Regions from separate parts of the Paenibacillus sp. LT-B23 genome, predicted to be linked through region 1. Evidence: a T-box and tRNA genes for the amino acid it is inferred to sense, from the RefSeq annotation. Region 1 holds a T-box; the other regions hold tRNA genes.
What was found. The T-box of region 1 lies ahead of argS (arginine--tRNA ligase). A T-box ahead of a tRNA ligase gene usually reads a tRNA of that ligase, here a tRNA-Arg.
Positions count from the first base shown of each region.

Region 2: it has a tRNA-Arg gene. The T-box ahead of argS (arginine--tRNA ligase) is inferred to sense a tRNA for this amino acid. The anticodon was not compared.
Region 3: it has a tRNA-Arg gene. The T-box ahead of argS (arginine--tRNA ligase) is inferred to sense a tRNA for this amino acid. The anticodon was not compared.

Region 1 covers NZ_JBSQBM010000003.1:383,655-393,503, reverse strand. The annotation lists gene ACWXW9_RS06715 (ABC transporter ATP-binding protein) at 1-644, shown strand, start outside; gene ACWXW9_RS06710 (S-layer homology domain-containing protein) at 754-1,722, opposite strand; gene argS (arginine--tRNA ligase) at 1,927-3,651, opposite strand; T-box leader at 3,713-3,967, opposite strand; gene ACWXW9_RS06700 (four-helix bundle copper-binding protein) at 4,046-4,375, opposite strand; gene ACWXW9_RS06695 (MogA/MoaB family molybdenum cofactor biosynthesis protein) at 4,639-5,154, shown strand; gene ACWXW9_RS06690 (nicotinate phosphoribosyltransferase) at 5,225-6,688, opposite strand; gene ACWXW9_RS06685 (cysteine hydrolase family protein) at 6,805-7,371, opposite strand; gene ACWXW9_RS06680 (NUDIX domain-containing protein) at 7,439-8,227, opposite strand; gene ACWXW9_RS06675 (PaaI family thioesterase) at 8,293-8,715, opposite strand; gene ACWXW9_RS06670 (YlbF/YmcA family competence regulator) at 8,838-9,290, opposite strand; gene miaB (tRNA (N6-isopentenyl adenosine(37)-C2)-methylthiotransferase MiaB) at 9,374-9,849, opposite strand, start outside.
Region 2 covers NZ_JBSQBM010000013.1:129,792-139,640, reverse strand. The annotation lists gene tig (trigger factor) at 1-1,030, opposite strand, end outside; gene ACWXW9_RS17580 (hypothetical protein) at 1,173-2,108, opposite strand; tRNA gene ACWXW9_RS17575 (tRNA-Arg) at 2,343-2,416, shown strand; gene ACWXW9_RS17570 (exodeoxyribonuclease III) at 2,639-3,397, shown strand; gene ACWXW9_RS17565 (cellobiose phosphorylase) at 3,513-6,746, opposite strand; gene ACWXW9_RS17560 (GH1 family beta-glucosidase) at 6,764-8,110, opposite strand; gene ACWXW9_RS17555 (carbohydrate ABC transporter permease) at 8,134-8,952, opposite strand; gene ACWXW9_RS17550 (carbohydrate ABC transporter permease) at 8,952-9,845, opposite strand.
Region 3 covers NZ_JBSQBM010000017.1:19,803-29,651, forward strand. The annotation lists gene rapZ (RNase adapter RapZ) at 1-880, shown strand, start outside; gene ACWXW9_RS20145 (gluconeogenesis factor YvcK family protein) at 893-1,879, shown strand; gene whiA (DNA-binding protein WhiA) at 1,885-2,829, shown strand; gene ACWXW9_RS20155 (HPr family phosphocarrier protein) at 2,965-3,234, shown strand; gene ACWXW9_RS20160 (SIMPL domain-containing protein) at 3,507-4,265, shown strand; gene ACWXW9_RS20165 (PdaC/SigV domain-containing protein) at 4,503-5,618, shown strand; gene clpP (ATP-dependent Clp endopeptidase proteolytic subunit ClpP) at 5,747-6,343, opposite strand; tRNA gene ACWXW9_RS20175 (tRNA-Arg) at 6,553-6,627, opposite strand; gene ACWXW9_RS20180 (sugar-binding transcriptional regulator) at 6,863-7,900, shown strand; gene gap (type I glyceraldehyde-3-phosphate dehydrogenase) at 7,993-9,003, shown strand; gene ACWXW9_RS20190 (phosphoglycerate kinase) at 9,125-9,849, shown strand, end outside.

The DNA of each region.
Region 1 (9,849 bases):
TTACAGGTACAGTAGCCTCCAATGTCAGTCTGGGAGATAGCCGGATTACCAGAGAACAGGTGAACAAAGCACTGTGTGATGTTGGGGCTGATAAACTGCTGGCCCACTTGCCACAAGGCTTTGACGAGCCAGTGATCGAAAAAGGAAGTACTTTATCAGCCGGGCAGCGTCAGCTCATTTCCTTCGCCCGCGCGTTGGCCTTTGATCCGGCGATTCTGATTCTCGATGAAGCTACTGCCAATATTGACACTGAAACCGAGGCGCTTATCCAATCTGCGCTGGAGGTGCTCAAGAAAGGGCGTACTACCTTCATCATTGCTCACCGTTTGTCGACCATCCGCAGTGCGGACCAAATTCTGGTGCTGCATCGGGGTGAGATTGTCGAACGCGGTAACCATGACGAACTCATGGCTCAGGGCGGTCGTTACTTCCAGATGTATCAGCTCCAGTCAGGAACAGCGGGAACAGATACAAATGCATCCTCTACTGCATCGTCGGAACAGGAAACTTTGCTTGCAGAGCAAACTGTTGTAGCAGCAGGAGCTGCGACTTCTGGAAAAGCCGATACCCGAGCAGGTACCAGCTCCTTGCAGAAACCGGGCACAGGTCAAAACGGACCTGGCTTGGCTGGAGGAAGCGCATAAAGCAAGCCCACAAAGCATGCATAAAAAACAGCAAGTCTCCGGATACATACAATGGAGGCTTGCTGTTTTGCTTTTTCTAAATATATGTTTCGTGTGTAGGCTACAAGTATTATTGGGCTACCGAGGTGCCTGATCCTGTAGGAGGAAAAACGGTTCCCTCTACCGCCTTAATCGTAACTTTATACTTGCTGTCCACCAGTGTACTGGTGTGGGTATCCGTAATGACCTGGATATTCATTTCCCCCGGCTTTGGACTTGTCAACTTGTAGTAAATCACTGCATTGGCGTCATCTACATAGTCGATATGATCCACTTCAATGCCGTAACCGGGATTGGGTGCCTGGAACCGGGTTAATATTACCTTATTCTGTTGGTCATTCACCTTCTCTACACTCATACTAATACCATTTTGCTGGCCCGGATCTGAAGGCTCAGCCGGATTTTCTGGAGTAGGTTCAATCGGTTTATGATTTTGCACAAATTCGGATGCATTATAGACCATCTCTGCCGCCTCCATTCGGGTTACTTTACGTTCCGGATTAAAGTTGCTCTTTTCATTTAATTTTGCAATTTTGGTCAACAGCAGGAACTGAACCGCTTCGCTTGAATCTTGGTCCAGCTTCTTGCCATCCGCCACATTAATGTACATGCGGACTGTTGGATATTCTCCGGTTGCACTAACCGCTTTGTACAGTATATTCGCGAATTGTTCTCTTGTCATCTGCGTGCTTGGATCAATATCCGGTGACAAAGGAATTTGGTGTTGAGCCGCAATCCGGTAAGACTTGGCATACCATGCCGAAGACGGAATATTTGCGAAGGAACCCGTCGTGAAATCCGGCATAATCTGAAGATTCATCGCATTAACGACCATATGCACCCCTTGTGCATACGTAAGTGATTGATCAGGCGCAAACTTATCCTTCGTGATGCCCTGAATAATCCCTTTGTTCTGAAGCGAACTTACAATCTTCTCCTGCTCCGTTCCTTTTATATCACGAAATGCAGAAGCTGACGTAGCCACTGCCAACGAACAGATCACGAGCAAAGCAGCTGTCACGCTTTTGTTTTTTTTCATGAAATGCACCTCCATATTTACTATGTTTCTTCTATACTTATCGACGCAATACTATCAACAAATGTTTCAGATACTCCAAAATTGATTGTAAAAAAGCTTACGATACTTACAGTTAGTGTAACCCGATTAACTCTTTTCTGCTCACGTCCTAGGCTACATTCTAAGGATACTCACTTTGCGGGCATTCTTCCTCAGGCCATTTGGCTACATTCGATAGGGTGCTTTCAGACCAAGAAGTTGCAGCGTATGTGCCAAAATATCAGCGGTTTGTTCCGCCAACTGAATGCGCCACGGCCCACCATCGACAATCCGTTCCTTGGCGTAAAAGCGGTTGAACGCCTGCGCCGTATCCAGCGCAAACCTCGCAATAACCGAAGGTTCCAGTTGCCGAGCCGCACGTTCCAGTTGTCCCTGATAACGAACCAGTTGCTTAAGCAGTGCCCAGCCTGCATCCCCCAGCATTTCATCCGATGCATCGGTGAAATCAGATACTGGATGTTCCCCCGCGGGAACATCTATACTTGAACCAGCCACCATACCAGTGCCAGCATGAGCTTTTTCCAAAAGACTGCGTATACGTGCATGTGTGTATTGTACATAAGGACCTGTCTCACCTTCAAAGGTTAACGCGTCTTCCAGTGAGAAATCCACTTCGTTCAGGCGGTTATTTTTTAAGTCGCCAAAAATGATCGCCCCGATGCCGACATCCTCGGCTATTTCCTGTTGATCCTGTAAATCGGGATTCTTCTGAGTGATGATAGATCGAGCACGGGCTACTGCTTCATCCAGTACCTCCTCCAGCTTCACGACTTTGCCGCGTCTTGTGGACATTTTTTTACCTGCAAAACGCATCAGACCAAACGGCACATGCTCACACTGCTCCGCCCACGTCTCCCCTGCACGCTTTAGTACCGCAAACACTTGCCGGAAATGCAACTGCTGCTCTCCACCTACCACATATAGCAAACGATCAGCTTTCATGACCTCATGACGGTAGATCGCTGTAGCCAAATCACGTGTCGGGTAGATGGTAGTCCCATCCTTTTTCAAAATCAGACAAGGCGGCAGTCCTTCATCCTCCAGACGCACCACAAGCGCACCTTCACTTTCTTCCAGCAAACCTTTCGTCCTTAATTGAGCAACAATCGCCTGCATTTTATCATTGTAAAAACTCTCTCCCAGCACATGGTCGAATGTAATGTTCAGACGCTGATACATGCGATCAAATTCACGCAGGCTGACTTCAACAAAAAACTCCCACAGCCGCTGAGCCTCGGTATCTCCATGCTCCAGACGGCGGAACCATTCTCGACCTTCGTCCTCCAAAGACGGGTCATGCTCGACTTCCTCATGAAAACGCACGTACAGTTTCAGCGATTCCCCAATCGGATCCTGCTGTAGCTGCTCCTCATTCCCCCATCTTTTATAAGCCGCAATTTGCTTACCAAACTGTGTTCCCCAATCCCCCAGATGATTCACACTAACCGGAACATACCCCGTTTCCCCGAGAATGCGGTACAGTGCAGCGCCGATGACAGTAGAACGAAGATGGCCGATACCAAACGGTTTAGCAATATTGGGTGAAGACATATCAATCACTACCCGCTGTCCGTGTCCGAGAACTGGCTTGAAAAATTCGGGTTTGTTTAATTCAGCCAGCATCAGTGGAATATGAACGGAACGCCCCAGTGTTATATTGACATAGGCTCCTGATGCCGAAGCAGTCAGTCCTTCCTTACGGGTTATGGCCTCCGCCAGTTCCAACGCAATTTGCTGCGGAGCCTTCCTAAACTTTTTAGCCAGCATAAAACAGGGAAACGCTACATCCCCCCATTCCGGTTGTGGCGGTACCTCCAATAAAGAGGAAATCTCCTTTTCCTCCAAGCCCGTATGGGCAGAAATAACCTGAGTAGCGATCGATAACAGCATGGCTTTCTCTCCTTTTTTTCATTAGAATCTAACAAAAAAAAGCTCCCGCCTCTTGAATTATTCAAGAGACGAGAACTTCAATATCCCCGCGGTACCACTCTTCGTAAATCGGATTGTGCAATGAACTATGCAAAATCGCCGATTTCACTCCAATGACAAATAACGGTGTCTGCCGGGCTGAACTACTAACGGAACTCCGTGTTGGAACAACCGTCTCCCGGGTGCGCTTCACGTTGGGCCTCATACCGGCTTCCACCTTTTCCGGCTCGCTGTAATGATATGGCTCCCCTGCTACTCTCCCGTTCCAAGACGTTAATTCCCATCATTATACAAACCCATCCTGTAGAAAGCAATGTTTTATTTTCTGTTCAGGCGCTGACTCGATTATATGTAATTACACAGCCACCATTTGGCTGCATGCCTGAACACAGCGACGGCAGGCTTCTGCACATTGCTTGCAATGCTCATGGGCGTGCTTATCGCATTCAGCAGCACATACTTCACAGGCTTTGGCACACAGCTCACAAATTTGCTCGGCAAATTCCGTTCCGCGTTCCAGCATTTGAACGGCAAACCCGCATATTTCTGCGCATTCCCGACTCACTCGAATACACTCGCGCAGCATAGCCAAATCATATTCCTTCAAGCTCGCCACATAACTGACGTTGCAAGCGTTCATACATTCCAGGCAAGCATCCACGCATTGTTGGTATGAATGTTTCATAATACATTACCTCCCTGTTGTTGACCCTGCTGTATTATTACCCGCCGACAATTGAGATTAATCAACCGTTGTTCACGCTTTCATCAATGACTAAACAAAAAATCCCGACTTATGTAAGGAAGTGTACTATATTCCAACCCATCCGTGCAAGGGAATAAATCACACCGCTTCCTCGTGTCCACTACTGACTTGCACACCCGCAATCATTCCTCTATTGTAAAAAAAGAGTATGTCTAACCATAGATCGAGGAGTGAGCATTGCAATGAATATATCTTCTGTAGAGGAGCATCGACTGGAGGCCCCGCAGCAGGTTAGCTGCATGGTTGTAACCGTCTCCGACACCCGTACCATAGAAACAGATACCGGAGGACGCCTACTGATGGATTTGCTGGAAACGAACGGCTATCAGGTAGTCCGATATGTTATCGTCAAAGACGACTATGACGGCATCCGGCAGCTCGTATCCGAAGCCGCTGAACGCGATGACATTGAGGCCGTACTTTTGACAGGCGGCACCGGTATTTCCCCGCGTGATACCACATATGAAGCCGTATCCTCTCTGCTGGATAAGGAACTGCCCGGATTCGGGGAAATCTTCCGTTATTTAGGATTTGCCGAGGATATTGGTTCTGCAGCGATATTGAGTCGTGCTGTAGCTGGCACTGTCGGCCGGACAGCCGTATTTTCTATGCCAGGCTCACGTGGAGCCGTCCGTTTGGCGATGGAGCGCATTATTATACCTGAGCTGCGGCATGTCATGAGGGAAATTTACAAATAACACACAGATTTTCCTCTTACGCTCTGAAACACAAAGAGGCACCCCATTATTTGCAGGGTGCCTCTTAAAACTATTCCTTTTCTTCCACTTCTGGCTGCATATAGCTGTCGATCAGCTTTTGTTTCAGCCCCCATACCTTTTCACTGAGATTTACACGGTAAATTTCAGGGTTCATTTTCCGCAAATATTCCGGCCAGAACAGTTGCAGCTGGGAAGTATGGTATGCGCGAATTTCATCCAGCCCGGGAAGTTCATACACTTTCTGCCCATTTACGAAAATAGGCTCCAGCATCGGAACTGCCTCGTAATTTTCCACATACTTCTTCATGTACGGATGCAACGGGTTAAAGAGTTTCAGCCGCTTTCCATTGCGCGGACGGTCTTCGTCCGGAAAAGATATATAATCGGCAACAGCTCTCCCTTTCTTCTTATCTATAATACGATATACATCCTTCTTGCCCGGTGTGGATACCTTTTCCGGATTGCCCGAAATTTTAATCGTCGGCAGCATTTCGCCTTCTACTTCCCGTTCGACCAGCTTGTACACCCCGCCCAATGAAGGTTGATCCGAAGCTGTAATGAGCTGTGTCCCCACACCCCATACATCGATACGCGCGCCTTGGGCCTTTAAGTTGAAAATTGTATTTTCATCCAAATCATTGGAGGCTACAATTTGTACGTAATCCAGCCCTTCGGCATCCAGCATTTCCCGAGCCTGAATGGATAAATAAGCCAAGTCACCACTATCCAGCCGGATCGAATTCATCCGTTTACCCTGACTCTCCAGCATCTTCGCTGTCCGAATCGCATGGGGAACGCCACTCTCCAGCGTATCAAAGGTATCCACCAGCAGTGTGACCTGATCCGGTAAAACCTTCGCATACACGTCAAAAGCCTCCTGCTCGCTCATAAAGGTCTGCACCCAGGAATGAGCATGTGTTCCCTTGGTCGGAATACCAAAGTGCTCACCTGCCAGCATATTAGAAGTTGCGTCAAAGCCCGCTACATAAGCTGCCCGTGCTCCCCAAATCGCCGCATCTGCTTCCTGCGCCCGCCGTGTGCCAAATTCCAGCAGCGTATCTCCGCTAGCAACCTGCTTGATGCGCGACGCCTTCGTCGCAATCAGCGTTTGGTAGTTCATAAAATTCAACAACGCTGTCTCAACCAGTTGTGTTTCCATAATCGTTCCTTCGACGCGTACCAGAGGCTCATTCGGAAAAACAAGCGCCCCTTCTTTCATCGAATGAACGGTTCCGCCAAACCTAAACTGGCGCAATGCCTCCAGAAACATGGGATCATACTTCTCCTCTTGCTCTGAGAGGTAACGGATATCCTCTTCTGTAAAGCGCAGATTTGCAATATAATTCACAATGCGTTCTAGACCTGCGAACACCGCATATCCGTTGCCAAAAGGCAGCTTGCGAAAATATGCCTCAAACACAGCTTTGCGCTGGTGGCTTCCGTTCACCCAGTGGGCGTACATCATATTAATTTGATATTTATCTGTATGTAATGCGAGGCTCGTTGACTGCATTGTAATCATCCTCTCTGACTGTCCCCGGTTTTGCAGCGGCGTACCGCCTTGTCCATCCGTCACCAATATCCGACTCCATTCTGTTATCGGATATTGGTGCACAATCGTTAAGTTATTTACTTCTTCTGGCGTAAAATCGTATCCTCAGCTGGCCATACGTCGGCTCCGAGACTGCCCTGAAAATGACCCAAAGCCCAATCATGTCCGGCCTGATTAAAGCTCGCCACAGCGTCCTTGTATACCGTAATCGCAAAACCTTTGTTATAAGCGTCTACAGCCGTATGCAGTACACATATATCCGTACACACACCGATCAAATGAACTTCCGTAATACCACGTTCACGCAACCTGAGTTCCAGATCCGTGCCAGCGAAGGCGCTGTATCGTGTTTTATCCATCCAATAAATGGAATCACTCTGTGTAGCATAGAGGTTATGGAGCTTGCCATACAAATCTCGTCCCCCGGTTCCACGAATATTATGTGGAGGAAACAGCTTGCTTTCCGGGTGATAAACATCATTTTCCTCATGCAGGTCCACTGCCATTACGACAAAGTCCCCCTGATCCACATACGCCTGCGTAATGGCTGCCATCCGTTCATCCAGCTCTATTGCCGGTTGTCCAACAGGCAGACTGCCGTCCACAAAATCATTCGTGTAATCAATAACAATCAATGCCTTCATCGCTCAGTCAGCTCCTTCATCCTCAAGTTGGGGAGTGTGCGTTCTTTACGTGACCTACTACAATACATTAGGTGTAGATAGACAACCGCGGCACTCTGTCACTAAAACGATAAAGCTGTGCCGGTCTCTGTGAATACTGATTGGAGCTGAGCGGTTTGCCGTTCTCGTCCCGTACCTCTTCCAATATTCCTTGTCTGCTGCGAGTCGATGTTATTTTGCGAATAAAGTTCGGCTCTTCGAAATCCGGTACGACACTTTGAATGACCTGATACAGCTCGCCCAATGTAAAATGCAGAGGCAAAAACTGCTTGGCTATCGTCGTTTGGAGCATTTGCAACTGGATCTTCCAGTAGGCATCCACAATAATGTCCCGGTGGTCAAACGCCAGCTCTAATTCCTCCAGCGCTTCACGGATCGTGAACAGCCCAACCTCGGAAGCATCATCCGCCGCTTGCCGCTGCTCCAGCATCCATTCCTCTACCAGTGCAAAAAACGCATGCGATATGATCCACCCGCGCGGATCACGCCCAGGTCCACTATACACACCTAGGTACTCCAGATGACCGCCGTCCACGCCAGTTTCCTCTAGCAGCTCGCGCTTGGCAGCTCCGTAAATGGATTCATCTTCCTGACAAAAGCCCCCAGGCAACGCCCAACGTCCGGCAAACGGCCAACTACGACGCTTGATAAGCATTACCTTCAGCTCACGGATCGGCAACGTCTTTGTCACCGTCTTGCGCTCCCGCTTGGTTAAGGTGAACATGACGATATCTGCCGGAGCACCATCCGGGGTGCGATATTTCTTAATGTTATACGACGCCTTCTGCGTCTCTTCATTTATACGTTCGTTATCCATTGGCATCACCACATTATATCGTTTTGATAAATTCATTATGACATAATAAAAAGTTTTGTCAAGCGTCAGGCCTTATCCAAATGATCTGGTTGTTTACGCAATACCCGGAATGTCGCCGTAGCCATGCAGCCGAGCGTTCCTTCACTATCCTTCACTTCCGCCTCCGTCGTTATGGTACGCCCCCCTTGATGGAGAATTCGTGCCTTAACCTCCAATCGTCCTTGTTTCATTGCTGACAAAAAATGAACGTTCAGATTTGTCGTCACACATAATTCCATATTGCGTGAAACCATACTAACCATCCCCATCGCCTGATCCATCAATGTTGTGAGTACGCCACCGTGAACAATACCCACCACGTTGGTATGTTGTGGCCCAGCCTGTAAAGCGATATGTACCTCTTTTGCATCAGCTTCAATCAATTCACAGCCCAAATACTCCCAAAATGTATTTACTTCACCCTCTACCAAACTACGCAAAATATCCATTCCCTAGCCTTCATCCTTTCTATGATGTCCTATTTACTCTTGAAGTCTGATACAGTACATATGATTACAAGTTGCTCCTGAAAAAAAGGCGTGGAGGCTGAGCCTCCACACCATACATCATTCTAGTCACTGCAATTGGAGGAAGAAGTACTTTTTCCCTCTTCTACATTCACCTTTTCGGCAACTGTATCACGAATTGCCATGATAACCATTTGCAGCAGCTCATTAATTTCTACCTGGCTTTGTTGAAACTCCGTTACAATCGGAATACCGTCAAGCTCTTCTTGAAGCTCCTGAAGCTCGGCCTCTATTTTGGCAATCATGGTTTGATTCTTCAAGGATTCGAAGGCCACAATTTCCTTTTGCTTTTTCTTCATCGCTGCAATCAGATGCTGGATGCGCTCATGATCGCGGATTTTATCTTCTGCTTTCCGAAATACCTGCACTTCCTCACTGTTGCCCAAAATACCCGCCAACTCTTGGGCTTTCGCCAATATCATATCGCGATTGACCAAATGATCATGCTGGCGCGCCGCCGGTTGATGCTCTGACTGTTGCAACCGCTCCTCTGTCACTGTCCATCGCTCCTTTTCTCACTTATACAGTCGTACATGCAATTCATATTTGATCCACATGCAAACCTTGCTGTGCTATTTTGTTAACCGTTGACCGCCACGGCAGTTTGAACCAAATCACCTTTGATGTAAAAGGTCATAGGCTCCGTAATTTTCACCTGCACAAAGGTACCGATCAAATCCTTGGAGCCTTCAAAATGCACCAGCTTATTGGATCGGGTCCGGCCGGCAAGCACCTCGCTGTTATTTTTGCTCTCGCCTTCTACCAGCACCTCAACCACCTCGCCACGCAATCTACCATTAAAGCGGAGGCTGTTTTCGTTCACTACATTGTTCAGACGCTGGAGACGCTCTTTTTTGACCGACATAGGAACATTATCTTCCATGGACGCGGCTGGCGTACCTTCCCGTGGCGAATAAATAAAGGTGTAGGCAAAGTCGTAACCGACCTCGCGCACGAGAGAAACGGTATCTTCAAACTGTTCGTCCGTTTCGCCTGGAAAACCTACGATAATATCCGTTGTCAGCGAAGCATGCGGAACTGCAGCTTTGATCTTCG
Region 2 (9,849 bases), on a different contig from region 1:
GATCTTCCTGGCTTTGGCCGGAGAATCCGAGGAACATTTCAAGATTCATGCCTTGGCTGCGCAGACGGTTGTCGAAATCGCGAACCATGTTTTGCACTTCACTTTTGATCATGGCTTCAGGAATGTCGATTGTTGCGTTCTCAGCAACTTTCTCCACTACCGCACCCTCACGGGCAGCTTTAGCTTCGTTTTCCTTACGCTCCAGCAGTTGCTTTTTCAAGTCTTCCTTGAATTCAGCCAGTGTGTCAAATTCGCTTACGTCTTTAGCAAATTCATCATCCAGCTCAGGAAGAACTTTGCGTTTCAGTTCATGAACTTTCACTTTGAAGACTGCTTGTTTGCCAGCGAGATCAGCCGAATGGTAGTTCTCAGGGAACGTTACTTCAACGTCCTTGGAATCGCCTGTGTGCAAACCGATCACTTGCTCTTCAAAGCCAGGAATGAACGTATTGGAGCCTAGCTCCAGAGAATACTTCTCAGCTTGTCCGCCTTCGAATGGAACGCCATCCACGGAACCGTCAAAGTCGATAATAGCCGTATCGCCGGATTGTGCAGCATCTTCATCAACGACAACCAGCTCGGCATGACGTTGTTGCAAACGCTCCAGCTCTTGAGCCAGCTCTTCGTCAGTTACTTCGAGTTTGCTTACAGGCACTTCTACACCTTTGTACTCACCCAAAGTCACTTCAGGCTTAACAGTAACCTTGGCTTTGAATTTGAAAGATTCGCCTTTAGCGAATTGATCAATTTCAACGTCAGGGCTGTCTACCGGGAAAATATCCGTTTTTTCTACAGCTTGGCTGTAGGCTTCTGGCAGCAGGAAGTCAATTGCATCCTGATACAAGCTTTCAATACCATAACGCTTTTCAAAAATAGGACGTGGTACTTTACCTTTACGGAATCCTGGTACACTTACTTGTTTAGCCACTTTATTAAAAGCTTTGTCGAGTGCAGCGGCTACACGATCCGCGTCAACCTCAACTTCAAGAACCCCAAGGTTCTTCTCTATTTTCTCCCAAGTTGCTTTCATTTTATGCTTTCCCCTCCAACAAAATCTTCACTTAGTTTTCATACGATCAACGCACACAAAATAACCACTATAGTATATCTAACATTACTATCTTTTTCAAGGGCAGCCCCTTGAATGCTTCACAAGTAACCGTTTCCGGCCGTTATGGAGTGTTCATTCCCGCCGCTACGAATAGACGCATTGACCGATATACCTGCTCAAAACGGAAGCGCAACGCATCGGTAATGCCATATATAGCACGGGTTTCTTCCTCATCCTTGTTGCCGCTCAGACTCTCCGATACCGTCTGATGGAGTGCTGCCGCCCAAATATCCGGCATCCCGTCCTCCTCCACCAACATTGACCTGTAATCTTTCGTACCGTACACAGCCATCACAAACTGCGACCATAGCTCCTGCGCAAAATAGAACAGCGTAGGCTCATGCACTTCAGTCTGATCGGCCACCCGCTCCAGAATACGCATAATCGGTTCAGGAAATTCATCCGGCCGCAACGGAATAGACTCAATCTCTATTTCTGCCTTCTCATCTCCCCGGCTGATTTCGATCGTCCCTTCCATTCCGCGTCGTCGTAGTGTCTGCAAAACACGGAATTGAAGCAGAGGGTGGATTTCCCGTTCCTTAATCCAGTTAAGCAGCGCATCGTCGATTTCCGGCAGATCCAGATAAGACAGTTGTTCCAGCGCTAAAATCGTCTGTTCCGACAACGGTTCATCCATAGCCATACGTAGTAACTTGTTGCCGTAGCCTGCATCCTGCTCCTGCTTGAAGCGCGCATTTCGGCGGGCCAGCTCTGCTTCACTGACCTCATCTTCTTCCGCAGCGTCCGTTTCCGCCCCTCTGTCGGCATATTGTGGAAATGCGGCTTCCAGCCATTGTAAAAGGGCATCCCACTCTTCGTATTGCTTCTGTTCCTGTCCCTGACATTGCATCAAAAAACGCAGCATCGCCATCGCCTCTCCGTAACGTTCGTTTTCAAGCATTACAGTGAGTTGAATTTGATAGTAATCCAGTGTCTTCGGAAACAAAACAATATTATTTTCTTTTGTCGTCACCTTGGAGTCCTTTATTAAAGGCACCCCCTCTCCACTGCAAGCTAAAGTATTTGTAGATTATATGAGAAACAGCGGCCGAAGTCCAACCTCTCGTCTTCCACATATTCACCTGTATTCTAACATACCCTTTTATGAGGCAAAAAAAACGATAGCTACTTTGATTTTTATGCTAAAGAAAGCCTGAATACCGGATATATGCGAAATAAAGCTTGAATCTTTTTTATCCATGTGATATATTAATCTTCGCTTGAATTTTATGTCCCAGTAGCTCAGCTGGATAGAGCAACGGCCTTCTAAGCCGTCGGTCGGGGGTTCGAATCCCTCCTGGGACGTTATCGTGAGAAGCTTCCGTAAGGGAGCTTTTTTTCGTTTCACAACCCTCGCACAAAAAAATATATTCTATTCTAATGTAGAAAAGTTCGTATCCATTCAAAAAAACGCTGAGAATGCTATCATCTAATGTTAAATATTTTCCGACGAGCATGAACTGACGAAGTGCCACAGAAATAAAGCAGTATGCTTACATGTTTGGTACGGCAAGGGAGAATTAATAAATGAAAATCATATCTTGGAATGTCAATGGTTTAAGAGCTTGTGTGACCAAAGGATTTTATACCTATGTAAAAGAAACAGATGCCGATATATTTTGCGTGCAGGAAACCAAGCTTCAAGAGGGACAAATTGTCATGGAGAACATGGACGAATACACGCAGTATTGGAATTATGCCGAGAAAAAAGGATATTCTGGCACCGCTATTTTCACCAAAATCAAACCGCTTTCCGTACATTATGGCCTGGAGGAAAATGAAGAGCCGGAAGGTAGAACCATTACTCTGGAATTTGAAAAGTTCTATCTGGTCAATGTGTACACACCGAATACCAAACGGGATTTGTCCAGACTGCCTTACAGACTGGAATGGGAAGACCGATTCCGCAGCTATCTGCAACAGCTGGATACGTTGAAGCCTGTCATTGTTTGCGGCGATTTGAACGTGGCTCATCAGGAAATTGACCTGAAAAATGCGAAAGCCAACCACGGAAATGCCGGATTTACGCCTGAGGAACGTGACAGAATGTCGCAGTTGCTGAGCGCTGGGTTTATAGATACTTTTAGACACTTTTATCCCGACCGAACGGATGTTTATTCCTGGTGGTCCTACATGCCGAAGGTGAGAGAACGGAATATCGGCTGGCGAATCGACTACTTTCTCGTCTCGGACAGACTTCGCCCGTTGTTGTCAGATGCGAAGATTGATTGCCATATTACAGGCAGCGATCACTGTCCCGTTATACTAGAATTGCAGGATATTTGAGCGTAATCACTCCAGCTTCAATACCGGAGGCTTATGGAATTGGAATAGGCCGCCAAGCTGATATTACAGCAATGGCGGCCACTTTTATGATCACAAAACAAAGTGCAAATAAGAGCTACAGCCCTAGGTACACCTCAATACGCGAAACCAACCCATTTCTCACGTCCTGTGCCTCTTGTTGTTCCAACACTGATCTGTTTATGGTCTTTCTCTCTCCGCTGGCGTAATACAGTAAATACTTGGCCACCTCGCTGTCCGGCGAATAGGTATCCTTGCGCTCCACGTTGACATAAGTCACCTGACAGCTTCCGAGAAAGCAGAAAGACAACTCACCCGCATCTGTAAACAGCCAGCCCGGTAGCTTAGGCTCCAGCTTCAAGGAAAGGCCCCTATGATCATAGCCAAACGGTTTCCCGCCCGTCATCATCCATATCCACATATGAATAAATTCTGCTGTAGATTCACTCAGTCTCGCAATATATCCCGTTCCATGCAAACTCGCGTCCGGATTAGCGCTACTAGAAATAAATGAACTATTCTCCAACGTATTTCTTCCATAGATCTCAGGGTCCATAAAAGGGGGCATCGCCTTTTTCATATCAGCGAAAAATTCAGAGTAAAGTCCCGACCTTAAGCACTCCAATAAATATTTATATTCCATATGCATAAATATGGATTCATTTTCCAGCCAACCCGGCGTAAAGGCTCTGGAACGACCGAGTTCAAACGGCTGCCCCGTCAGACTTTCATTTACCTTGTACATACCCAGCTTCCCGTCATAAAGCTCGCTATGTCTGATTCGTTGGTACAGCTTCCTTCCGTCTGCAATGTCACCGATAACCTTCATAGCCCGAGTCGGTCCTTCCAGAAAATAAGGTATATCCTTGCGTTCAAAGGAATGTATATCTACGAGCTTGCTCCCGTTCTTATCGTCCTGTACTTCAAACTCTCTGGCTTCATAAAAAAAGAAGGTTGGGTATATCCCCTTTCCTATAAGCAGAGCCCTGTCCATCCCCTGTTGAAGCTTGCGTTCAGCTTGATGTAAAAAGACCACTACACTGTTAAGCGATAATAGCGTTTCTGTTCCTTCAAAGCCAAAACGAACCGCCTCTCGGTATGCCTCTCGGGCATCTGAAATCCGTGACCAGAACTGATAATCCTTACGTACATTTCCAGCCCCAGTCTCATCAGAGTCGAGATTGTACTCCTCAACTGCGGATTGGAGTTGCCCGATCAACTCAGCGACCTCTTGTGGCACTCGCAACACAGAATCTCCCGAAAGCTTCTCCTGTGCGCCAATTAAAAATCGGACGACCCGCTGTAATTCACACAGTTCACTGAAACCGGAAGCAAACAGCCCCGGGAGTCCGTTCATGGAATCATTCCACCCCGGCTTGCCCGCTTCCATCTCAATTCCCAAGCCCTCCGGGTCGAGCGTGGACAGCTTAATAGCAACCAAGGACAGAAGCTTTTCATATAAATTGGACTTGTAAATCTCGCCGCTTCCCAATCTGGTTCGCACCCAATGGACATCGCGCTCCCTTGCGCGAAGCTGTGCTTCCTTCTCCTTGCTTTCTATAACTGCCCCGTGCTGGCGAATGCGCCCATCAGACATCTGCACATATTTATTTCGCCGCGGCTGGACCCATGCTGGACTGTCATAATACATATACTCCCTGGTGGTGAGCAACAGTTCCTCCAACTTGTCCGGAAAAATATTTAGGTAGCTTTCGATCAAATCCATGTTATAAGTCCAGTGGTCGATCCAGTAGCCTTCACCAAAATCAGCCTCATAGGATTGCTGCGAATGCTTGAGAGCTTCGATCATAAACGTCTCCATGCTTTGCTTAAGCCCTATATTACAGTGAATAATATGATGAATCAGCTCTCCCGGCGTGTATGACGATTGGAAGAATGTACGCATGGAAGGATGATCGATAGCCTCTACCTGTTCCAGCAACGGTTCGACTTCCCGCACTTGAAAGCTGCATCCCTTAACAACAAGAGGATTATAACCGTCCGGCTGAATCAGGCACATGAACATTCGTATATTGAAATCTCCCACACCGGGATTAAACCAAACATCATTTCTCCGGTTCTGGTTGGCATCGCGAAAGTTGCCATTCCCCTGAGAATAGTATCCCGCCTGGAGCTTAAAGAAATTATAGTCTCTTTCCAGGTCCCCATGCTTGCGTGAAAATACATGATACACAAAGGGATGTTCCTTGCCATTGTCGAGCAACAGGGGATAACCACCGCGCAGCAGGTTGTCCAGATAGTTCTGGCGACAGTATTCGTCAAACAACGGAATCGACGTCTGCGTTGCCATAGGGTCCGTCAATCCCTCGGTAAGTGCTGCGGCTTCCTTGGCCTTCTGCTTGATATACGGCATGGTTGCAATTTCCCTAATACGTTCATTTAAAGTTTGAATAGCTTTCACATGTCCGATGACGGTGCAGTGGTTTACGGCTGTACCTGCCGCCAACCGAGCTGTATACCCGTTAAATCCGCATGGCACTTTGTTCGTCGTTACAGGATGCTGTGAAACCAGTTCTTCCACAGAGGTATGGATAAAGTGAACAGGGAAAGTCAGGGACGTATTTTCACCAAATATAATAGACGGGTCAACAATCGGACTCAATAGCCTTGTCTCACCCTCCTGTTCCACAAAGCTATACATAAAATGGCCCGCTTCAATTTGATGAACCTCACTTGTATCCGCTGTACTTCCACGCACCTTATAATAAGGAATACGGTGCTCCAGATTATATACGTCCATCCAGCTTTTCAGAGTATGTCCAAGCTCCTTATACGCCGCATTGTCAATGCCGAAAGGCAATACGGCAGGCATACCGTCCAGTACCTCAAGTTCAAGCTCCTGTTCGGAATGATTGACGATCTCCACCTTTCGCGCCATTGCAGCGTGGCTTTCATTGGGAATTGTGAAATATTGCACTCGTATCTCCAGCCCCGTGTCCGGGTCTATGCTGTGAATCTCCAGCATGTGACGAGAAATCAACATTTTTTGCCGTTCACGTTCCAATGGACGCAAAGCCGAGAAAGGTTCGATATAGTCCCACTCTCCCTGCCTTTTCACCTTTAAAAACGTTCGGAAACCGTGTATCGGCACAAGACTGTAGCTGCGGTTGGCTGGAAAAAACTCCATAATGGCTCCGTTTTTATCTTCCACACCAAAGCTTGCGATTCCTTGCCCACGGTTAACATAATAGGCCCACATCGGAATCCCCTGAACACCGGCAATACCAGGTAAAAAACTGGAAAAGGGCTTGGCTTGCGCATAATTTTCAATCACAAAACGCCCCTGATCGTCAAAATAATACTTTTGCATCGTATACCCCTTTTCTGTTAAAACCCGTTACTTGCCATCACCTGCTTAAACCATAGCGCACTTTGTTTGGGTGTCCGTTCCAACGTTTCGTAATTGATATGTACGATACCAAAGCGCTTGCTGTAGCCCCAAGCCCATTCAAAGTTATCAAGGAATGACCAGACAAAATAACCTTTGAGCTGCCCCCCCTCCCCGATAAAGCGATGACATGCCTTCAGATGCTCCTCAATATAGCGCTGACGCCCCGTATCCTCGATCCTTCCATTTACCAATTCGTCCTTCATTGCGGCTCCGTTTTCCGTTATTATAATCGGTAAGCCTTTGGTAAAATCCTTTTGAATCCGGGTCAGCAGCTTATACAAGGATTCAGGATGAATCTCCCAGCCCATATCTGTTACTGGTTCCTCTATACGAACTTGCTCCAATTGAAGAAAAGAATCATCCGTAGCCGCGCGAATGACGCTACGGGAGTAGTAGTTGATCCCCAGAAAATCTCCTGGTTGCTTCATCAGCTCCATATCACCAGGCTGTATAAAATCCAATCCGTTCAAGTGTTCCCCATACCACTTCACCATATCTTCAGGGTACTGCCCGTTAAACAATGGCTCGGCAAACCAGCGGTTAATGAAACCATCACGTCGAATGGAAGCTGCTACGTCCTCAGGCCGTTCGGAAGCTGTGTCCACATGTTCCATGTTCAGCGTAATACCAATACTGCCCGTCAAGCCCTTTTCCTTGTGCAAATTGATGGCAATGCCATGACACAACAGGACATGGTGAGCGGCAGTAAAGGCTTCGTTCCAGTTCTCATGGCCGGGAGCATGTTCACCTGTACCATAGCCCAGGATAGAGGCACAATAAGGCTCGTTCATCGTGTTCCACCAGTTTACGCGTTGTCCAAACCGATCCATTAGTAAAGAGGCATAAATTTTAAAATGCTCAGTAGTCTCACGGTTCGTCCAGCCACCCTTGTCCTCGATCCACTGCGGTAGATCCCAGTGATATAGCGTCAGCATCGGAATCAGCCCGGCCGCCTCAATCTCATCCAGCAAGTTTTCGTAGAAGAGTAACCCCTGTTCGTTAACCACACCCTCTGCAGGAATAATACGAGGCCAGGCCACAGAAAAACGGTAATGTAAAAAACCTAGCTGCTTCATCAGTTGCACGTCTTCCTTGAAGCGGTGAAAGTGATCGCAGGCTATATCTCCGTGGTCACCGCCGATCACCTTCCCCGGTATTTGACAGAAGGCATCCCAAATGGAAGGCGTCTTTCCTTCCTCAGCCATGCCCCCCTCAATTTGATACGCAGAGGTCGAGGTCCCCCATACGAAGGAGGTTGGAAATGCAAAACTTTTATCATTCATATTCGATGTCATCCTTTCATCAATTAAGACTTAATGGCTCCTGCCATCGCTCCGCTGACGATAAAACGCTGGAGGAAAATGTACAGAATAACAAGCGGAAGCGTAACAATCAGAATACCGCAGGCCAGCAGTGGCCAGTTGTTCATGTATTGCCCGTAGAAGGAGAACAATCCCTTGGTTACCGGCTGATACGCGGGATCAGACAAATAAATAGTAGGGCCTATGATATCGTTCCACACTCCGATGGCAGTCAAAATGACGCCTGTTGCCAACACCGGCTTCATCAGTGGCACCAAAATCGTAAACAAATAGCGTACATATCCAGTTCCGTCCATTGCAGCCGCTTCATCCAGTTCGCGTGAAACAGATTTTATATATCCAACAAACATCAGGAACGCAATTCCTGTTCCCGTCGTTTTCAGCAAAATAAAACCAAGCTGTGTGTTGTACAGTCCCATGCTATTAATAAGCGCAAATTGTGGAATCAGCGGGTTAGGCAGATACATGGAGATTAGAAAAAATACGTAAAAGAAGTTACTGAACTTAACGTATCCTCGCGCCAGCGGAAAAGCAGCAAACACGGATAACACCAACGTCAATAGGGTAGATACGCCCGTATACAAAATACTGTTCCACATATATTGAGAAAAATTACCTTTTTCCCATGCATCCATGAAATTCTCGAACCGAAAGCCCTTGGCCAGAGCCACAGGATCAATCAGATATTCACTTTGGGTCTTCATTGACACATTAAAGAGATAAAAAAGTGGAAACAAATATAATGAAAGCATGAGCAGTACGATGATGTAGCTCAGCATTTTTGTTCCTTTAGTACTGCTCATTACATTTCCACCTCTCTTCTACGCAAGTAATATAAAGCAATCATAGATACCGTAAATACGAACAGAAACTGTATCATAGCTACTGCGGAAGCAAGACCATAATCAGACGTTCCCGAGCCAAAGGCTGTTGCGTACACATCGAATGCAAGTGTTGTCGTATTGAATTTACCGCCTGTCAGCACATAGATGATGTCGAAGGTTTGGAGCGCTCCGATAATGGACAGTAACATGTTGACCGTAAAGGACGGTGCAATCATAGGAAAGGTAATATTTTTGAAGGCTTTCCAACCGGAAGCTCCATCCATATATCCAGCTTCATACAAATCTTTGGGAATAGATTGAAGGCCCGCTAAAAAAATAGTCATCGAATAGCCCATATACATCCATACTTGAACAAAAATAATCAATTCAAATGCAATATTATAATCACCGAAAAAATTGGAACTTGTTCCGAAAAAGTTCATAATGGTTTGCGCAGGACCGCCCAGCGGATTGGCAATCAATTGCCAGATCAGACCGGATACGGTCACTCCCAGCACAACCGGCAGGAAAAATACAGCGCGGTAGAATACATCACCCTTGAGCTTCTTATTAATAAGGATGGCCATGAACAGACCCACCGCATTTTGAATGATTACCACTGCTACGGCAAAATACAAGGAACGACCAATGGAAGCAATCCGATCCCCGGAGTCAGAGGAGCTAAAAAAGGTCATATAATTATCAAACCCCACAAAATTCCACGTTTGTCCCGGTACCCCTGTAGCATTCGTAAAGGAAAATAACACCGTTACCATGGAAGGTCCAAAACCAAGAATTAAATATATCAGCACCGGAATACTCAGTAAAAAATATGGCATTAACCGGGGAGCTCCCTTTCCGAAGGGATACATGGGC
Region 3 (9,849 bases), on a different contig from region 1:
CGCTGCGCCGTGGGCAACACTCATTATTATTACGGGAATGTCAGGCGCAGGGAAGACCATTGCAGTGCAAAGCCTGGAAGACTTGGGCTTCTTCTGCGTTGATAATTTACCGCCTGTGCTGATTCCCAAATTTGCTGAATTAATTGAACAGTCCAACGGTAAGATAGGCAAAGTGGCACTGGTGATTGACTTGCGCGGGCGAGAATTTTTTACAGCCTTGTCGGAATCATTGAACTATATTAAGGATCATTTTACGATTCATTGTGAAATTTTGTTCCTGAATGCCAATGACGGTGTTCTCGTACAACGATACAAGGAAAGCCGTCGTCGCCACCCGCTTGCTCCGGATGGTATGCCTCTGGACGGAATACGACTGGAGCGCAAAATGTTGGAGGAGCTGAAAAGCTCGGCAACACAGGTCATTGATACAAGTGTAATGAAGCCTGCAACTTTAAAGGCGCGGATTATTTCCCGATTTTCTCATCTGGAGAGCAGCATGCTTTCCGTAAACATTACCTCTTTCGGCTTCAAATATGGTATTCCCATTGATGCCGATCTTATATTCGACGTGCGTTTCCTGCCCAATCCTCACTATGTGGACCAATTGCGGCCACACACCGGACAGGACAGCGATGTGTATGATTATGTTATGAAATGGCCTGAGACTCAGGTATTTCTGACCAAACTGTTGGATATGTTACATTTTTTGATTCCGCAATACCGCAAGGAAGGCAAGAGCCAGGTCATTATCGGTATCGGATGTACCGGCGGTAAGCATCGTTCTGTCGCGATATCCGAATATTTAGGAAAAATGCTGGGTGCCAGTGAAACAGAATCGGTTTCTGTTTCACATCGGGATGCTGATCGCGACCGGCATTAAAGAGGTGAAAACATGAAAGAGACCGGATCACAACGGGAGCGCCCTCGTATTGTTGTTATGGGCGGCGGAACCGGCTTGTCCGTCATGCTGCGGGGGTTGAAACAAAAGCCGCTGGATATTACGGCTATTGTTACAGTCGCTGACGATGGTGGAAGCTCCGGGATATTGCGCAGTGAGCTACAAATGCCCCCTCCGGGGGATATTCGTAATGTGCTGACTGCACTGGCTGATGTAGAGCCGGTGATGTCCGATATGCTGAAATACCGTTTCGGCGCAGGATCAGGATTGGCAGGCCATAGTTTGGGCAACCTGATTTTGGCGGCGATGACCGATATATCAGGAGATTTTGTGACGGCGGTGCGTGAGCTTAGCCGTGTATTTGCTGTACGGGGGCGTGTGCTGCCGGCGGCTGAAGAAGGCGTAGTGCTGAGTGCCGAAATGGAGGATGGCACGGTGGTTACCGGTGAATCCAAAATCCCGGAAGCGGGCGGCAGAATCAAACGTGTTTTTCTTGAACCGACTCACGTGGAGCCGTTGCCTGAGGCTGTAGAGGCCATTAATGAGGCCGATGCGATCTTGATTGGTCCTGGCAGCCTGTACACCAGCATTTTGCCTAATTTGCTTGTACCGAAGCTTGCAGAGGCTGTGGTGAAATCAGACGCTATCAAGATATTCGTCTGCAATGTTATGACTCAGCCGGGAGAAACGGATGGATATACAGTGGGGGACCACTTGCAGGCTATTTATGAGCATGTAGGGCATCATCTGTTTGATTATGTGATCGTCAATAATGGAGAAATTCCGCCTCAGGTACAGGAAATGTATGCCGAGCAGGGTGCCAAGCCCGTTCAAGTAGACATGGGAGAGCTGACTGAGCGGGGGTATAAAGTGGTGGCAGATACGCTTGTTCTGTTCCGCACCTATTTACGGCATGATGCCGACAAACTGAGCCAGCACATTTACCAATTGGTACAAAACTGGATATTAAGAAGGAGGTGAGTCCCTTGTCCTTTGCGGCACAAACAAAAAAAGAGCTTACAATGATTGAAAGCCAGCCCTGCTGTGAAAAAGCGGAACTATCTGCGCTCATACGTATGCTCGGGTCCGTACAACTGTCCAACAAAAGGGTGATATTGGACGTGTCCACAGAAAATGCCGCGATTGCAAGGCGGATTTACTCCTTGATCAAAAAGCATTTTCAAGTTCATATTGAGCTGCTTGTGCGGAAAAAAATGCGCCTGAAAAAAAATAACGTGTACATTGTCCGCATTCCAAGCGGTGTACAAGAGCTGTTGAAGGATCTTTACATCGTATCAGAAGGGTTCTTGTTCACGGACGGGATTAATCGGGATATCATTCGGAAAAACTGTTGTAAGCGGGCTTATTTGCGTGGCGCTTTTATGGCAGGTGGCTCTGTAAACAATCCGGAGGGATCATCTTACCATCTGGAGATTTCCTCGATGTATGAGGAGCATTGCCAGGCGCTGGTCGATCTGGCGAATGAGTTTCATCTGAATGCCCGCTGCATTGAACGAAAAAAAGGCTTTATTCTCTACATCAAGGAAGGCGAAAAGATCATTGAGCTACTCAGCATCATTGGCGCGCATCAGGCTTTGTTCAAATTCGAGGATGTCCGCATCATGCGCGATATGCGAAATTCCGTGAACCGGATTGTTAATTGCGAAACGGCTAATCTGAACAAGACGATTGGAGCTGCTGTCCGGCAAATTGAGAATATCAAGTTGCTGGAGAGGGAAGTCGGGCTGGATACGCTGCCAGATAAGCTGCGCGAGGTGGCGGAAATTCGTCTCGCTCATCCTGATTTGAATTTGAAAGAAGTCGGGGAAATGCTCAAAGGGGTCGTGAGTAAATCGGGTGTAAATCATCGTCTTCGCAAAATTGACGAGATGGCTGACAAAATCAGGGGAGAAAACGGCCTGATTCCATAAAAGGAGTGTCTGTGGGGCTTCTGCCCCGGTTTTTTTAGTTTTTTTTCTAGTGTCTGTCCCGGGTTAATGTTATAATGTGATAAATAAAATGGAGTAAGTAGTGTCCAGATTTATTTGATGAGGGGGTAAGCTGACATGTCAAAACATCCGGTAGTCGTACGCTTGAAAACAGGACTGCACGCCAGACCTGCTGCGTTGTTCGTACAGGAAGCGAATAAATATTCATCTGAGATTTTTGTGGAAAAAGAAGACAAAAAGGTTAATGCCAAGAGTATTATGGGTATTATGAGCCTTGCCATCAGTACAGGTACTGAAATTAACATTAGTGCTGAAGGTGCGGACGCCGAGCAGGCTGTAAACGCTTTAGTAAGTCTGGTTAGTAAGGTAGAGCTGGAAAATCAATAAACAAACATCTGCTTTGTGATATGGTAAATGCTCTTAGTGAAAAGCCCCTTTGGGGGCTTTTTTTTGTATCCGGAAAAACAGAGTGGTCAATCCCCCGCTGGGCTGCTCCAATGGGGGTTTCTTTGAATACCGCCGCTGTGTTTGGCCCAAGCTACAAGTAATTTACATCCTGTGGTGGTACTCTGTTCGGAAATATGGTGCCTAACTGCAACCTTTTCCCTTTGTTTCCGTCTGGAAGGTACACACATCATCAAGAAAAGAGGGCGAATATGATGAAACATTGGACAAAAGCTGCAAATACAGCAGTTCTAGGAGGAGCATTATTGGCAGGAGTAGTAGCGGGAGGATTATGGACAGGAGCAGATCGCGCCTATGCCGCGTCAGCATCTACGACGGTAAGCGGTGTAATTAATGTGAGTGGCAGCGGGGAAGTATTGGTTAAACCCGATATTGCCTATCTATCCATCGGCGTACAATCTGAAGGAAATACAGCAGCAGCTGCCCAAAAAGCCAACGCCGCTAAAATAAGTAAGGTCACACAACTGCTGAAAGAAAAGTGGAGCATCAGTGCGGACGACATTCAGACGAGCCAGTTCTACGTGCAGCCTAACTATACCTACGACGAAAAAGCTGGACAGAAGCTTAAAGGCTATATTGCCAACCATACGCTTTCCGTAAAGTACCGTAATTTGGATAAAATCGGTCAGTTACTGGATGAGGCTACACAGTCTGGAGCGAACAACGTGGATAATGTGCGTTTTTCGGTAGAAAACTCTTCAGCTTATGAAGAAGAAGCGATTGCCAAGGCGTTGGGAAATGCTCAATCCAAAGCCAGTGCTGTAGCGAAGGCAACCAAACGAGGGCTTGGAACTCTCCTGAACGTAACGGTAGATGGGGGAGATGCCCAAATCTTCACACAACGTGAGGCTGCTATGAGTAAAGCGCTCTTGGATACAAGCGGCGGAACAGAAATACAATCCGGTCAAGTGACTGTGAAGGTCCAAGTATCGGCACAATACGAATTGAACTAACGTACAGATGATAATGAAGCCACAAGCGTCCTGCTTTATTTGCAGGATGACTTGCTGGCTTTTTTATATGTCGAAACTATTTTGTAATGAGTCTGTAATAGCTGGGTCCCCTAGATGTACAGATTGAAATCGGGGAGTGTACAGATTGTAAACTACGAACATAGGGGGATAGATATAATAAGTAAAGTAATCAATACACATAGAATACACACATCTATAACAGGAGGAATATTTCATATGAACAAGCATACAAAAAAATGGGGCTCCGCACTGCTGGCAGCGGGAATTTTAGTAGGAGTCGCAGTTGTTCCTGCTTCCTATATCGAGGCAGCTTCATCCAAACAACAGGCTACAGCACAGCAACCAGGTGTTTCTATCCAATGGAATGGTAAAACGTTGGCCACCAAAGGGATTCAGGTGAACGGAAGCACATTGATTCCCGTAGCAGCATTGCGGGACAGCCTGGGGATTCCGGTGAGTTATGATGCCAAAGAGGCTACCTACACTGTAGGGGGTGGATACAACAAGCTTTCTATTAGATTTTTTTCTTCTCCCCCGGATACCTATGTCAGCGTTAATGGAATCAGTACGCGTAACATGGATGCCAGGCAGATCGGCGGGAAGCTGTACATTCCTATGAGCCTGCTGAAAGATTATCTGGGAATAGATGCTCAGTGGAATGCAGCTCAGAAAACAGTAACATTGAGTAAAAGCCAGCTAAATCCGATCACGATTACGTCCCAATCTCTTCCGGTTTCGAGTGATGCAAAGGTTTCCTACAAGGTTAAGTACCCGCAAATCAGCGGTGGTCAGCTAAACCCTGAAGCTCAGCAGGCCATTAATAGTGTGCTCAAAAAGCAAGCGGAGGGAGTACTGGCAGCAGGCAAAAAGCAAGTAGCAGAGGGAGGCGCTACAGCGCAAAGACCGTATGAGTTTGGCAATGATTTTGCAATTGCCTATAACAAGGACGGTATTTTAAGTGTAATTATGCAGGATTACTCGTATACAGGTGGTGCGCATGGCATGGCCGCCCGTAAAGGGTACACGTTCTCGCTGTCCGATGGCAAACTGCTTCAATTGTCTGACGTGCTGAAAGCTAACCCGAATTACAAAAAGTTCCTCAATAGTGACCTGAAGAAAAAAATTGATGCACTTCAGGCTGGCGCAGGAGGTTTCGGCGGATTTAAGGAGCTCGCAGCTAATCCGAATTTTTATGTAACCAATAGTGGGTTGACGCTTGTTTTTGATCTATACGAATATACACCATATGCGTATGGTATTCCTGAGTTCACCTACACGTTTAGCCAACTGTTACCTCAAGGTGGTAAGCCTTTCGCGGGACAGAATGAATAGTACAAATGAATCATTTGGATTATTTATACCCAAAAGAACAGTAAACCAAAAAAAACTGCCTACCGGATACAATCATCCGGGGCAGCTTTTTTGGTTTACCAGCTATTCAGAGGCAATAATTCGCTCTCTTATACACCTTCTGGAGAGGAGGTAGTTAGCACTTTATCAATAATACCGTATTCCTTGGCATCATCTGCGGACATGAAATAGTCACGGTCTGTGTCTTTTTCAATGCGCTCCAGTGGTTGGCCTGTGCGATCTGCGAGAATGCGGTTCAATTTGTCGCGCATTTTCAGAATGCGGCGGGCGCGGATTTCAATATCCGTTGCTTGACCTTGTGCGCCACCCAGCGGTTGGTGAATCATAATCTCGCTGTTTGGCAAAGCAAAACGTTTGCCCTTGGCACCTGCGTTCAGCAAGAACGCACCCATGGAAGCCGCCATACCTACACAGATCGTAGACACGTCAGGTTTAATATATTGCATCGTATCGAAAATGGCCATACCGGCTGTGATCGAACCGCCAGGGCTGTTAACATACAAGTGAATGTCTTTTTCAGGATCTTCGGCAGCCAAAAACAGCATTTGCGCAATAATAGAGTTGGCTACAACGTCATTGACGTCCGAGCCCAACAAAATAATGCGATCCTTCAACAGTCTGGAATAAATGTCATAGGCGCGTTCGCCGCGGTTACTTTGTTCTACTACCATAGGAACATAGCTCACGTCAAAAAACCTCCCTTTAATATCGTTAATGGATTTGGTGGACATGCCGATTACACGTCCCTATTTATAAACTGTTACCGTATTAACCACATGATAAACAATTTCAAACAAAAAGTCAAAGAAAGTCAAACTAATAGTCAAAAAAAAGAGCCCTCTGCGCTCTTATTGGTTAAAACAGTATATAGAAGCATTTAGACATTCATATAAAATGGCGCGCCCGCGAGGAATCGAACCTCGATCTCAGGCTCCGGAGGCCTACGTCATATCCGTTGGACCACGGGCGCACAGCTAATTGGAAACAAAGATGATTATATGATATACGGCATTGAAATGCAAGCTTTTATTACGTGCGCATATTCACATAAAAAGTTGAGAAATATAGGTTCAGATAGACTTGCATGTGGAGCAAATATTGGGTAAGATATACGTGGGACTTAAAAAGTTAACCCGGGACGTTTTAAGACCAGTTAGTAATATAGTATTAGAGATAGAACTTAGAAGTGTGCGGGAGTGGAAAGCATGCGAAAGATATTAGAAATACAGAAGCAGCTTCTGCCCGACCTCATGGATGTTTTGAAAAAAAGGTACACAATCCTGCATCAGATTATGCTGTCCGATGTTATTGGACGCAGAACGCTGGCGGCTTCACTGAACATGACCGAGCGTGTGTTGCGCGCCGAAACCGATCTTCTTAAAGCCCAAGGGCTGATTGAGATTGAGAGTGTGGGCATGAAGGTGAGCAAAGCAGGACTGGATCTGCTGGAACAGCTGGAGCCGATTGCGAACAACTTGTTCGGCCTGTCCCAATTGGAGGATCAGATTCGTCAAGCCTATGGTTTGAGGAAGGTGGTTGTCGTTCCAGGGGATTCGGATGCTTCTCCTTTAACGAAGCAGGAGCTGGGCCGTGCTGGGGCAAAAGCGCTGCTGAGTGTTATGGACGACGAGGATGTGGTCGCCGTAACAGGTGGCACGACGATTGCCGACGTGGCGGACCAACTGACACTACCTGCTAATGGCCCACTTAAGGGCGGATGGTTCGTACCGGCACGTGGGGGTTTGGGAGAAAGCATGGAAATGCAGGCGAACACAATTGCTTCCACAATGGCTCGTAAGGTCGGCTCACAATACCGTCTGCTCCATGTACCGGATTTGCTCAGCAATCATGCTTACAACTCCCTGCTTGAAGATACGAATATTCAGGATATTTTAAGCCTGATTCGCGAGAGTCGGATCATCATTCACGGGATAGGCAACGCCATAGCAATGGCACGTAGACGCAAGCTCGACCCTGAAACCTTTGCCCAGATCAGCAGTGAGGGCGCGGTTGCCGAATCGTTTGGCTATTATTTTAACGAAGACGGCGTCGTTGTTCACAGAATGCTGACGCTTGGACTCCGTTTGGAGGATATCAGGCGTACCGAGACGGTTCTAGGCGTAGCTGGAGGTAAGAGCAAGGCGGCCGCTATTCATGCAGTGCTGCGTTTCGGGCAGGAAGATATTCTTGTCACCGACGAAGGCGCTGCTGCTGAAATTGTAAGCCATTATTTGAATGGTTAATACGGATTTATGAATTGTGTTGTCTTGACGGGCTTTCGGGTCTGTCTTGAATATATAAACTAAACTAAACGAACTTTGGGAGGAACTCACTCATGACAGTTAAAGTTGGTATTAACGGTTTCGGACGTATTGGACGCCTTGCTTTCCGCCGGATTCAAAACGTGGAAGGTATTGAAGTAGTAGCAATTAATGACTTGACAGATTCCAAAATGCTGGCACATCTGTTGAAATATGATACAACACAAGGTACTTTCCAAGGAGAAGTAGAAGTACACGATGGCTTCTTCAAAGTTAACGGTAAAGAAGTTAAAGTTTTGGCTAACCGCAACCCTGAAGAACTGCCTTGGGGAGACCTGGGCGTAGATATCGTTCTGGAATGCACAGGTTTCTTCACAACTAAAGAAGCTGCTGAGAAACATTTGAAAGGCGGCGCTAAAAAAGTTGTTATCTCCGCTCCAGCTACTGGCGACATGAAAACTGTCGTTTACAACGTAAACCATGAAATTCTGGACGGTACTGAAACTGTAATCTCTGGTGCTTCTTGCACAACGAACTGCCTGGCTCCTATGGCTAAAACACTGCAAGACAAATTTGGTATCGTTGAAGGCCTGATGACTACAATTCATGCTTACACTGGCGACCAAAACACGTTGGATGCTCCGCATGCTAAAGGCGACTTCCGTCGTGCTCGCGCTGCAGCTGAAAATATCATTCCTAACACAACTGGTGCTGCTAAAGCCATCGGTTTGGTAATTCCTGAACTGAAAGGTAAACTGGATGGCGCGGCTCAACGTGTACCAGTAGCCACTGGCTCCCTGACTGAGCTGGTAACTGTTCTGGAGAAAAACGCAACTGTTGAAGAAATCAACGCTGCGATGAAAGAAGCTTCCGATCCTGAAACTTATGGCTACACTGAAGATCAAATCGTTTCTTCCGACATCAAAGGTATCACTTTCGGTTCTTTGTTTGACGCAACTCAAACTAAAGTCCTGACTGTTGGCGACAAACAACTGGTGAAAACTGTAGCTTGGTACGACAACGAAATGTCCTACACAGCACAATTGATCCGTACGTTGGAATACTTCGCTAAATTGGCTAAGTAAGAACAGTCTCATCGCGCAACATCATAGAGCGGAAACAGGTTATTGTTTCCGCTCTTTATATATCAAAATGTGCCTTAAATTCCTGTTTCGTAAAATTAAAAGGGTGCGGAGGAATATGGAGATGAATAAAAAGAGCGTACGTGATATAGAACTGAATGGAAAACGGGTGTTTGTTCGTGTAGATTTTAACGTCCCGGTTGAGGACGGCAAAATTACGGATGACAAGCGTATTCGTGAAACCTTGCCAACGATTAACTACCTGATTGAAAAAGGTGCAAAAGTTATTTTGGCAAGTCACTTTGGACGTCCAAAAGGTCAGGTTGTTGAATCCATGCGTCTGACTCCTGCTGGCGTGCGTTTGTCTGAACTGCTCAAAAAGCCTGTTGTTAAAGTGGACGAAGCAGTTGGTGAGGCTGTTAAAGCGAAAGTGGCTGAACTGCAAAACGGCGACGTGCTGTTGCTTGAAAATGTACGTTTCTATCCAGGAGAAGAGAAAAATGATCCTGAATTGGCGAAGCAATTTGCTGAGCTGGCTGACATTTTCGTGAATGACGCATTTGGTGCAGCGCACCGTGCTCATGCTTCCACAGAAGGTATCGCGCATCTTCTTCCGGCTGTTTCCGGCTTGCTGATGGAGAAAGAATTGTCTGTAATCGGTAAAGCTCTTTCAAACCCAGATCGTCCTTTTACAGCCATTATCGGCGGTTCCAAAGTAAAAGACAAAATCGACGTGATTGACAACCTGCTGAACATTGCGGATAACGTAATCATTGGCGGTGGTTTGGCTTATACATTTTTTAAAGCTCAAGGTCATGAAGTGGGTCAATCCCTACTGGATGAATCCAA